Regions from separate parts of the Streptomyces sp. NPDC028635 genome, predicted to be linked through region 2. Evidence: riboswitches for the same ligand, from Rfam matches in the RefSeq annotation. Region 2 holds a riboswitch; the other holds the start of a gene.
The links. Region 2 has a riboswitch for cobalamin ahead of metE (5-methyltetrahydropteroyltriglutamate--homocysteine S-methyltransferase). Riboswitches for the same ligand answer to the same signal wherever they lie in the genome.

Region 1 (5,875 bases), on a different contig from region 2:
CCCGGCACCCCGGTCCCGCCGGAGCGGACGCTCGCGGCGGAGTTCGACACCTCCCGTACGACCGTCCGCCAGGCGCTGCAGGAGCTGGTGGTCGAGGGTCGGCTGGAGCGCATCCAGGGCAAGGGCACGTTCGTGGCCAAGCCGAAGGTGTCGCAGGCGCTGCAGCTCACGTCGTACACCGAGGACATGCGCGCCCAGGGCCTGGAGCCCACCTCGCAGCTGCTCGACATCGGTTACATCACCGCCGACGACCGGCTCGCCGACCTGCTCGACATCACCGCCGGCGGCCGGGTGCTGCGCATCGAGCGGCTGCGCATGGCCAACGGCGAACCGATGGCCATAGAGACCACCCACCTCTCGGCCAAGCGTTTCCCGGCGTTGCGCCGCTCCCTGGTGAAGTACACGTCCCTGTACACCGCGCTCGCCGAGGTCTACGACGTCCACCTCGCCGAGGCCGAGGAAACCATCGAGACCTCGCTGGCCACCCCGCGCGAGGCCGGACTGCTCGGCACCGACGTGGGCCTGCCGATGCTGATGCTCTCCCGGCACTCCTTCGACCGGCAGGGCGAGCCGGTGGAGTGGGTGCGGTCGGTCTACCGCGGGGACCGCTACAAGTTCGTGGCCCGTCTGAAGCGGCCGTAGAACGCTCCGTCACATCCCGCCTCAGTCGCGGTCGGATAACGGTCCAGACCGTCAACGCCCGTTATGCGGACGAGGGGTTCCGTTCCTGCTACACCTGACCTAGATTTCCTGCGCATTGCACAGGTGATCAGTGAGGGGACGGAACCGCGCGATGACGAATGCGCCAGATGTGTCCAGACCGGCGACGGTGACGCCCGTGCGCGTCGTCATCGCCCTCTGCCTTGCAGCGCCCTTCGTGGCGATGCTGTGGGTCGGAAGTTACGCGAAGGTGGACCCTACGTTCATCGGGATCCCCTTCTTCTACTGGTACCAGATGCTGTGGGTGATCATCTCCACGGCGCTGACGGTGCTCGCGTACCAGCTGTGGCGCCGTGACCAGCGCGCCCGTGCCTCCCGGAAGGGCGGTGCGGACCAGTGAAGGACGGCGTGAACGGCGTCGCACTCGGCGTCTTCATCTTCTTCTTCCTCCTCGTCACGGTGCTCGGCTTCCTGGCCGCGCGCTGGCGCAAGGCCGAGAACGAGCACAGCCTCGACGAATGGGGCCTGGGCGGGCGGTCGTTCGGTACCTGGATCACCTGGTTCCTGCTCGGCGGCGACCTGTACACGGCGTACACCTTCGTCGCCGTGCCGGCGGCGATCTACGCGGCGGGCGCGTCCGGCTTCTTCGCGGTGCCGTACACGATCCTCGTCTACCCGCTGATCTTCACGTTCCTGCCCCGGCTGTGGTCGGTGTCGCACAAGCACGGGTACGTGACGACCTCGGACTTCGTGCGCGGGCGTTTCGGCTCCAAGGGGCTGTCGCTGGCGGTGGCGCTGACCGGCATCCTCGCGACGATGCCGTACATCGCGCTCCAGCTCGTCGGCATCCAGGCCGTGCTGGACGTGATGGGCGTCGGCGGCGGCGAGAACACCAACTGGTTCGTCAAGGACCTGCCGCTGCTGATCGCGTTCGGCGTGCTGGCGGCGTACACCTACTCGTCGGGTCTGCGGGCTCCCGCGCTGATCGCGTTCGTGAAGGACGCGCTGATCTACATCGTCATCGCGGTGGCGATCATCTACATCCCGATCAAGCTGGGCGGCTTCGACGACATCTTCGCCAAGGCGGGCCACGCGTTCAGCCAGGTCAACCCGACGACGCACAAGCCGCGCGGCGCGCTGGTCTCGGGTGAGGCCCAGCAGTGGACGTACGCCACCCTGGCGCTGGGCTCCGCGCTCGCGCTGTTCATGTACCCGCACTCGATCACCGCGACGCTGTCGTCCAAGAGCCGGGAGGTGATCCGGCGCAACACCACGATTCTGCCGCTGTACTCCCTGATGCTGGGCCTGCTCGCGCTGCTCGGTTTCATGGCGATCGCGGCCGGCGTCAAGGTGCAGAACGGCCAGCTGGCCATCCCGCAGCTGTTCGAGGACATGTTCCCGGACTGGTTCACGGGCATCGCGTTCGCGGCGATCGGCATCGGCGCACTGGTCCCCGCGGCCATCATGTCCATCGCGGCGGCGAACCTGTTCACGCGCAACATCTACAAGGACTTCATCAAGCCGGAGGCCACGCCGAAGCAGGAGGCCCAGGTCTCCAAGATCGTCTCCCTGCTGGTGAAGGTGGGCGCGCTGGTCTTCGTCCTCACCATGGACAAGACGGTCGCCATCAACTTCCAGCTGCTGGGCGGCATCTGGATCCTGCAGACCTTCCCGGCCCTGGTCGGCGGCCTGTTCACGCGCTGGTTCCACCGCTGGGCGCTGCTGGCGGGCTGGGCGGTCGGCATGGTCTACGGCACGCTCGTGGCCTACGGGGTGCCGTCGCCCACCAACCCGGGCCAGAAGCACTTCGGTGGCTCCGCGAAGGAGATTCCCGGCATCGGCGAGATCGGCTACATCGGCCTCACGGCGTTCGTGCTGAACGTCCTGGTGACCGTGGTCCTCACGCTCGTCCTGAAGGCCGTCAAGGCCCCCGAGGGCGTCGACGAGACCCGGCCGGAGGACTACACGGCGGACGCCGGCGACCCGGGCGTCCAGTCCGAACTCCCCCCGGCCACGGCGGGCGCCGGTCACTGAAACACGCCCCGTGGGCGCGTGAGCTGAGCGAGCAACCGCGGGGCTGCCCCGAGGCGGGCCGCCGGAGGCAGATGCCACGGCGGCCCGCTGTCGTGCGGGCTCCCTCCGCGGACGACAGGCCGGTGCCCCGTGCCCGCCGGGCCGGGGCCGTCGGCGGCCGCCGGGCCGGCGTCGTGCCGACCCGGCGGGCCGCGGACAGTTGACGCTATGAGATCAGCGCAACACAACATCTGGGGGTGACGCGACAGCCCGGCACTAGATGTATGCTCATGCTCGCTGTCGTCGCAGGGGAATCCGGTGCGAATCCGGAACTGTCCCGCAACGGTGTACATGCGTGCTTCGCGCACGCTGGTCCAGTCCGAGGACCTGCCGACAGTGCACCCGGCCACCCGGCCGGCGTGCCCTGACGTCCGGGCCTCGTGGAATGGGCCGGTGGACGCGACGCCGCGTGCGCTCGTGTGCTGCCCCCTGCCCTCGCCGAGGCCCCGTGCCGAGCGAGGGAGAGCCCCACGTGACCATCGCGCCAGCCGATCCGGCCTCAGCCACCCAGCGGGAGCAGGACGGTCCCGGTGCCGCGTTGCTGCGCATCCTGACCGAGCTGACCGCCGACCTCCCCGACGCCGACCCCGGCCGGGTCGCCGCCGCCGCGCTGCGCGGCCGCTCGGCGCACGCCGACGAGGCGGAGCTGCGGGAGCTGGCCACGGAGGCCGCCGCCGGGCTCATCTCCGAGGACCCCGCCTACTCGCGGCTGGCCGCCCGTCTGCTCACCCTGACCGTCCGCGCGGAGGCCGCCTCCCAGGGCGTCACCTCGTTCACGGAGTCGGTCGCCGTCGGGCACCGCGAGGGGCTCATCGCGGACCGGACCGCGGCGTTCGTACGGCTGCACGCCGAACGGCTCGACGCCCTCGTCGACACCGGAGCCGACGACCGCTTCGGCTACTTCGGCCTGCGCACCCTGCACAGCCGCTACCTCCTGCGCCACCCGATCACCCGCAAGGTGATCGAGACGCCCCAGCACTTCCTGCTGCGGGTGGCGAGCGGGCTCGCGGAGGACGACACCGTCCGCTCCGCCGACGAGGTCGCGGCGCTCTACGGGCTCATGAGCCGCCTCGACTACCTGCCCTCCTCCCCCACCCTCTTCAACTCCGGCACCCGCCACCCCCAGATGTCGTCCTGCTACCTGCTGGACTCCCCGCTGGACGAGCTGGACTCCATCTACGACCGCTACCACCAGGTCGCCCGGCTCTCCAAGCACGCCGGCGGCATCGGCCTGTCGTACTCCCGCATCCGCAGCCGCGGCTCCCTCATCCGTGGCACCAACGGGCACTCCAACGGCATCGTCCCGTTCCTGAAGACGCTGGATGCCTCGGTCGCCGCGGTGAACCAGGGCGGGCGGCGCAAGGGCGCGGCCGCGGTGTACCTGGAGACCTGGCACTCGGACATCGAGGAGTTCCTGGAGCTGCGGGACAACACCGGTGAGGACGCCCGCCGTACGCACAACCTGAACCTCGCGCACTGGATCCCGGACGAGTTCATGCGCCGGGTCGACGCGGACGCGCAGTGGTCGCTGTTCTCGCCGGCCGACGTGCCGGAGCTGGTCGACCTGTGGGGCGAGGAGTTCGACGCCGCGTACCGCAAGGCGGAGGACGCGGGGCTGGCGAAGAAGACGCTTCCGGCCCGTGAGCTGTACGGCCGCATGATGCGCACGCTGGCGCAGACCGGCAACGGCTGGATGACCTTCAAGGACGCCGCCAACCGCACCGCCAACCAGACCGCCCTGCCGGGCCACGTGGTCCACTCCTCCAACCTCTGCACGGAGATCCTGGAGGTCACCGACGACGGTGAGACGGCGGTGTGCAACCTCGGCTCCGTCAACCTCGGCGCCTTCGTGGCCGACGGGGACATCGACTGGGAGCGGCTGGACGCCACCGTCCGCACGGCCGTGACCTTCCTCGATCGCGTCGTGGACATCAACTTCTACCCGACCGAGCAGGCGGGCCGCTCCAACGCCAAGTGGCGCCCGGTCGGCCTGGGCGCGATGGGGCTGCAGGACGTCTTCTTCAAGCTGCGGCTGCCGTTCGACTCCGCCGAGGCCAAAGCGCTGTCCACCCGGATCGCCGAGCGCGTCATGCTCGCGGCGTACGAGGCCTCGGCCGACCTCGCCGAGCGCAACGGCCCGCTGCCGGCCTGGGAGAAGACCCGGACGGCACAGGGCGTCCTGCATCCCGACCACTACGACGTCGAGCTGACCTGGCCGGAGCGCTGGGCGGCACTGCGCCGCCGTATCGCCACGACCGGCATGCGCAACTCCCTGCTCCTCGCCATCGCGCCGACCGCCACCATCGCCTCCATCGCGGGCGTGTACGAGTGCATCGAGCCGCAGGTGTCGAACCTGTTCAAGCGCGAGACGCTGTCCGGCGAGTTCCTCCAGGTGAACTCCTACCTGGTCGCCGACCTGAAGCAGCTCGGCGTGTGGGACGCCCGCACCCGTGAGGCGCTGCGCGAGTCGAGCGGCTCGGTGCAGGACTTCGCGTGGATCCCCGAGGACGTGCGGCGGCTGTACCGCACGGCGTGGGAGATCCCGCAGCGCGGTCTGATCGACATGGCGGCGGCCCGGACTCCGTTCCTGGACCAGGCGCAGTCGCTCAACCTGTTCCTGGAGACGCCGACGATCGGCAAGCTCTCCTCGATGTACGCCTACGCCTGGAAGTCGGGGCTGAAGACGACGTACTACCTGCGCTCGCGCCCGGCGACGCGCATCGCCCGCGCCGCGCGGGCCCAGGCCCGGCCTGAGAAGTCCCTCCCCGTCCAGCAGGTGACCGACGACGAGGCGATCGCCTGCTCCCTGGAGAACCCCGAGTCCTGCGAGGCCTGCCAGTAATTCCCACCCGCCCCCGACCACCACCCCTGGAGGACGGCGCTCCGCGCCGACAGAAATGATCCGTAACACGAACCTGCTCGACCCGGGCTTCGAACTGACCCTGCGTCCCATGCGCTACCCGGACTTCTACGAGCGCTACCGGGACGCCATCAAGAACACCTGGACCGTGGAGGAGGTCGACCTCCACTCCGACGTCGCCGACCTCGCGAAGCTGACTCCGGCGGAGCAGCACCTCATCGGCCGGCTGGTGGCGTTCTTCGCGACGGGCGACTCGATCGTCGCGAACAACCTGGTGCTGAC
Region 2 (5,875 bases):
GCCACCGGTGCTCAGCCGGAACGCCTCGGTCGCCCAGGCCAGGTAGGCCGGGTGCTCCGCGGAGCGAAGCGGCAGGGTCTCGCGCAGGGCCGGTTCGTCCACCTGGATGACGGACGTGCCGGCCGCCTCGAGGTCGTTCACCTCGTCACGCAGGGCGAGGGCGACCTGGCGTGCCGTCTCGCCGAGCGGCTGATCGTCACGTACGAACGACCAGGCGAGCATGGTGACCGGGCCGGTGAGCATGCCCTTGACGGGGCGATCGCTCAGTGACTGCGCGTAGGACGTCCAGCGCACGGTCATCGGCTCGGGCCGGGAGATGTCGCCGGCGAGGATCGGCGGACGGACGTACCGGGTGCCGTAGGACTGGACCCAGCCGTGCTGCGTGGCCAAGTAGCCGGTGAGCTGTTCGGCGAAGTACTGCACCATGTCGTTGCGCTCGGGCTCGCCGTGCACCAGGACGTCGATGCCGGTCTTCTCCTGGAAGGAGATGACCTCCTGGATCTCGGCCTTGATGCGCTCCTCGTAATCGGCGGTGCCGATGCGGCCGGCGCGCAGGTCGGCGCGCGCGGTACGCAGTTCGCCGGTCTGCGGGAACGAGCCGATGGTGGTGGTCGGCAGCAGAGGCAGGCCGAGGTGCGCGCGCTGGGCGGCTCTCCGCTGGGGGTAGGGCTGGGACCGGCGGGTGTCGGCCTCGGTGACGGCGGCGGCGCGTGTGCGCACCATCGGGTCGTGGGTGATGGGGGAGCCGGTCCGGGAGGCCAGGTCGGCGCGGTTGGCGGCGAGTTCGGCGGCGATCGTGTCCGTGCCCTGGGCGAGGCCCTTGGCGAGGGTGACGACCTCGGCCGTCTTCTGCCTGGCGAAGGCGAGCCAGCGCAGGATCTGCGGTTCGATGTCGCGCTCGGCCGCCGCGTCCAGTGGCACGTGCAGGAGGGAGCAGGAGGCGGCCACATCGACCCGGTCGGCCAGCCCGAGCAGGGTGCCGAGGGTGGACAGGGACTTCTCCAGGTCGTTGACCCAGATGTTGCGGCCGTTGACGACACCGGCGACCAGCCGCTTGCCGGGCAGCCCGCCGACGGAGGCGAGAGCCTCCAGGTTCCCGGCCGCGGACTCGGTGAAGTCGATGGCGAGGCCCTCGACCGGCGCCTTGGCCAGCACCGGCAGGGCGTCGCCGAGCCGGTCGAAGTACGAGGCGACGAGCAGCTTGGGCCGGTCGGTGAGGGCGCCGAGGTCGCGGTAGGCGCGGGCGGCGGCGTTCAGTTCGGCCGGGGTGCGGTCCTGGACGAGGGCCGGCTCGTCCAGCTGGACCCACTCCGCGCCGGCCGCGCGCAGGTCGGCCAGAATCTCCGCGTAGGCCGGCAACAGCCGGTCCAGGAGGGTGAGCGGTGCGAAGTCCGCCGCCACGCCCGGCGCGGGCTTGGCGAGCAGCAGGTAGGTGACGGGGCCGACCAGGACGGGACGGGGAGTCAGACCCACGCCGAGGGCTTCTTTCAAGTCCGCGACCTGCTTGCCGGAGTCGGCGGTGAAGACGGTGCCGGGGCCCAGCTCGGGGACCAGATAGTGGTAGTTGGTGTCGAACCACTTGGTCATCTCCAAGGGCGCGGTGTCCCGGGTGCCGCGGGCCATGGCGAAGTAGCCGTCCAGCGCGTCGGCTTGGAGGGCGGCGCGGTGGCGGTCGGGGATCGCGCCGAGCGCGACCGTGGTGTCGAGGACGTGGTCGTAGTACGAGAAGTCCCCCGTCGGGACTTCGTGGATGCCGGCGTCGGCGAGCTGCCGCCAGTTCGTGCGACGCAGCTCGGCAGCGGTGGCCCGGAGGGCGTCGGCGCTGACACGACCCTTCCAGTAACCCTCGATCGCCTTCTTCAGTTCCCGGTTCGGGCCCTGGCGTGGGTAGCCGTACACGGTGGCCCGTGCTGCCGAGGCTGCGGACTTGGTGGTCACGGAGATCTCCTTCGCGAGATGAATCCCTGAGATCCCGGGTACGGGACGAGAGCGCGAAGGGGTGACGAACCGGACGGCACGAAGCGTGCGCGGCAAGGCACGGTCGTCCGCCTGGTATGTACGCCGACCCGCCCTCGAGGTCACCGGGATGTCCGCGCACGAGTGGTTCGCGCGCGGGCAGATGGCAGGTCTTCGGACTCGCGGGCACGTCTCGTCGTACGAGACACCTAATGGCCGTCGCTTCCCAGGCCCGGTACCTCGGACCCAGTGCGTATGACGGCGGTCGTTCCCGCTCACCGCTGCGGGGCAGTCCCGGATTCCCACCGGGTTCCCTCTTACGACGCATCCCGCCTGGCGGACGGGGCGAACCAGCTGCACCCGCCACCTTACGGGTTCTCCGTGCGGGAAGGCAGCGCGACCTCCGTCATTCGGCCATGGCGACGCGAACGCCGAACCGAGAACGCACGGCGGGAAACCCCGCACACGCGCTTCCCGCCCTTCCCCTGCAACGCCGCGCCGGACCGTCGACGCTGCGGTAACCCCTCAGTCCGATCGAACCAGGCCCTCGATCCTGGACGTAGCTGTTGCAGCGGCCGGTCTTCCGGTCGAGGAGCCCGACTCCACGGCTCTAGGCGGCGCCGGCGTCGTCACCCACCCCGTTGCGCGGGCCCTGTTCCATCACCTTCCGCAGCAAGGGTCGCTCGCACCCGTTGCTCCTCGCGAGCAGAGCCGACGTCCCGTTCCAAAGGTGTGCGGCTCACGGCTGTCGCGAGGTCCTCCAAGGCCCGTTTTTGTAGTTCCGCTTCGCGCCGCACGACCGGGCTGCCATGGTCCGCGGCGTCATCCCACGCGTGGAGCGCCTCTTCCACACGGCTCCAGTCCGGATTCCGGTGCTCGCGCACGGCGACTGCTGCCTTCGAGGTGTCCGTCTCCAGGGCCTGGGCGAATCGCTCCGCCTCGGGGAGGGAACGGCTGTCGGCCTGCGGGACGTGGCTCTCCATGAGCATCGCCGCCCGGCCGAACCCCTTGAGCGCCTCCTGCGCCTCCTGAGCCTCGCGCGACGTCAGGCCCCTGGGGCGGACCGGTTCCTGCCGTGCCCGGTCGTACGCCTCCTGCCACGCGGCACGTGCCTCCCTGCTCTCCAGCAGTGCCCGGCGCATGTCGGCGTGACGCTCCCGGGTCGGTTCGGCCAGGTCGCGGAGCACCGCGGCCGCGTAGCGGCCGTTGGCGGCGAGCCAGTCCGCGAGCCGGCCCGGCAGTCGAGGTGTCTCCCAGGCGGGGAACACCACGTACGCCAGCATGGCCAGGGCCCCGCCGAGCAGGGTGAGCACCACCCGCTCCAGGACTGTCTGCTCCCATGCCTCGCCGCCCATGCCGAGCAGGAAGACGACGTACGCGGCGGTGAAACACTGGGTATAGGCATAGCCGGTACGGTTCAGCGTGTACGACAGGCCCGCCGAGACCACGGCCAGCGCGCCGGACACATGGGCGTCCGGGCCCATCGCCCGCACCGTCCCGGTGGCGAGCGCGACGCCCGCCAGGGTCCCGGCGAGCCGGGCCACCGCACGCGCGTACGTCCGGTGGAAGTCCGGCCGCATCACCATCACCGAGGCGATGGGCGCCCAGTAGCCGTGCCCCAGTGGCAGCCGGGCGGCGATCAGATAGCCCAGCGTGGCCACCGCCGCCAGGCGGACGGCGTGCCGGAACACGGGCGAGTCCAGGCGGAGCTCACGGCGGACCGCCCGGACGACGACCGGGACCAGCCGGTGCATCGTCGGGCGCATCAGGAACTGGGCGCCCGCGGGGCCGGTCGGCGTGGGCGTCCTCCCGCTCGCGCATCCGCTCCCCGCGATCTCCAACGCCTCGCCGAGCAGTTCCACGAGCCGCTCGGCGGCCTGCCGCGCCGGGCCCTCCAGCACCTCGTGCTCCTCGTTGATGCGCAGGACGTCCTTGCTCTCGGGCCGTACCTCGGCGGGAATGCCGCGGCGGATCGAACGGGCGGCCGCATCCAGGACGTCGGCGGCCGCGTCGAGCAACTCCCGGGCGCGGTCCCGCCCGGGTCCCTCCGCCGGGGCGCCCACGTCCGGGTCGGCGAGCGCGGCGACCACCGGCCGAACGCGCTCGGCGAGTCCCCGGGGGCCGTGCAGGGCGGGGGGACGGGTGCGAGCCTGGGACGGCGTCACGGCAGCCGCGTCCCGGGCCGTCATCAACGGCTCCGGGTCGAACGGGGCGGTCGGGTCGTGCCGCAACCGGCGCGCGTAGTCCGCCACGGCGGCCAGGGCGTCGGCGAGCGCGTCACGGTGCGCTCCCCAACGCCGGATCGGGAACAGCAGGATCAGCAGGGCCTGCGTCACGCCCCCGAGTGCGATGACCCCGGCGTGCTCCAGGGCTCGTCCGGTGCTCGTGGGCAAGGTGATGGTCACCAGCATGCTGCCCACGGTCGTCGCTGCGACGATCCCGGTGGTCGTTCCGACGGCCCACGCGATTCCCGCCGCGAACGCCCATACGGCCAGCAGCGGCAGGAACGTGACGAGTCGCCCCGCCGCCAGGTAGCCCACAAAGGTGCTGAGCGCCAGGCCCGCGCCCGCGCCCAGCGCGACCACCTTGCGTGGACGCCAGCTGCGCTGGAAGACGGCCCCACCCGCGGAATAGGCGCCGAGGGCGGCGGACGCGGCATACGCGGGGGAGACCAGCCACAGCATCGGCCCGATCACGATCGCCACCCCAGCGGCCGTGCGCAGCGCGAGCAGGGGCTCCAGTCGCGTCTCCTCGATCCTGAGACCGGATCGCACGACCTCCCCGAAGGCCCGCAGCCAGGTCACCGGTGTTCGCCTGTCCGGAATGCCCTGCCGGGCCGGGTCGTTCTGGTGGGCATGCCGCAATCGTCGCGCACGGCGGCCTCCCATATGACCCGTCGGCCGGCCGGCGGCCGCAGCCGCTGGAGGTGATGCTGCCGCTGCGGACACTGATGAGTGTCTGCCGTCCGTCCTCCGGGCCGGAGCGCGGACAATCGTCGTTGGGTCAAATCCGGCCGGAGCGCGGCGATTTGACCCAGGAACGTCGGGGGAGGCAGATCACCGCCCGTCCCCCGCGGACCCGTCCAGGGGAGACACGGGGCACGGAGGCCCCGGTCTCTTACCGCTTGTGGCCGTTGCCGTGTCCGTCGGGATGAAGGACCACCTTGGTCCAGCCATCGTCACGGGCGTCGAAGTGCTCGTACGCGGTGGGGGCTTCGTCCAGGCCGAGCTCGTGGGAGACGACGAAACTCGGCTTCGCCTTCCCGCCGGCGATCAGGTCCCGCAGGGCCCGGTTGTACCTCTTCACCGGCGCCTGCCCGGTCCCCATGTGCTGGCCCTTGAACCACATCATGCCGAAGTCGATCGGAACCTTGCCCTGTGCCTCCAGCTCGCCCTGGGCCTCCTGGCCGCCGGGGTCCTGGGGCAGGAACACGCCCACCACACCGATGTGGCCCGTGAACCTGACCGTGTCGATCAGGCCGTTGAGCGTGAGGCTGGCGTCCTCGTGCCCCTGGGGGTCGTGTGCCTGGTAGCCGACGCATTCGCAGCCGTTGTCGGCGCCCAGACCGAGGGTGGCCTCCTTGACGACCTCCGCCGGGTTCTGCTCGGCGGTGTTGATCGGGATGGCTCCAAGCTGCTCCGCCATGCGCAGCCTGTCGGGCTGGTGGTCGGCCGTCCAAACGCGGCCGGCGCCCTTGAGAAGGGCGGAGTAGGTCGCCATCAGCCCGACGGGGCCGGCCCCGAAGACGATGGTCTGGTCACCCGGTTTGACGTGGGCCATCTCGGTGGCGTGATAGCCCGTGGGGAAGATGTCGGCGAGCATCACGTAGTCGGTCTGCCGTTCGGCGGCGTCCTCGCCCAGACGCAGCGCGTTGAAGTCGCCGTAGGGCACGCGCAGCAGCTCCGCCTGGCCGCCCTGG

Region 1: it holds a riboswitch for cobalamin, as region 2 does, so the genes downstream of both, AB0E88_RS17665 (ribonucleoside-diphosphate reductase subunit alpha) here and metE (5-methyltetrahydropteroyltriglutamate--homocysteine S-methyltransferase) in region 2, are expected to answer to the same signal.

The regions. Positions count from the first base shown of each region.
Region 1 is NZ_JBEZWX010000014.1:66,778-72,652, forward strand. It holds gene AB0E88_RS17650 (GntR family transcriptional regulator) at 1-642, shown strand, start outside; gene AB0E88_RS17655 (DUF3311 domain-containing protein) at 794-1,060, shown strand; gene mctP (monocarboxylate uptake permease MctP) at 1,057-2,694, shown strand; cobalamin riboswitch at 2,951-3,083, shown strand; gene AB0E88_RS17665 (ribonucleoside-diphosphate reductase subunit alpha) at 3,206-5,575, shown strand; gene AB0E88_RS17670 (ribonucleotide-diphosphate reductase subunit beta) at 5,631-5,875, shown strand, end outside.
Region 2 is NZ_JBEZWX010000031.1:8,076-13,950, forward strand. It holds gene metE (5-methyltetrahydropteroyltriglutamate--homocysteine S-methyltransferase) at 1-1,938, opposite strand, end outside; cobalamin riboswitch at 2,104-2,326, opposite strand; gene AB0E88_RS26810 (FUSC family protein) at 2,586-4,760, opposite strand; gene AB0E88_RS26815 (glutathione-independent formaldehyde dehydrogenase) at 5,074-5,875, opposite strand, start outside.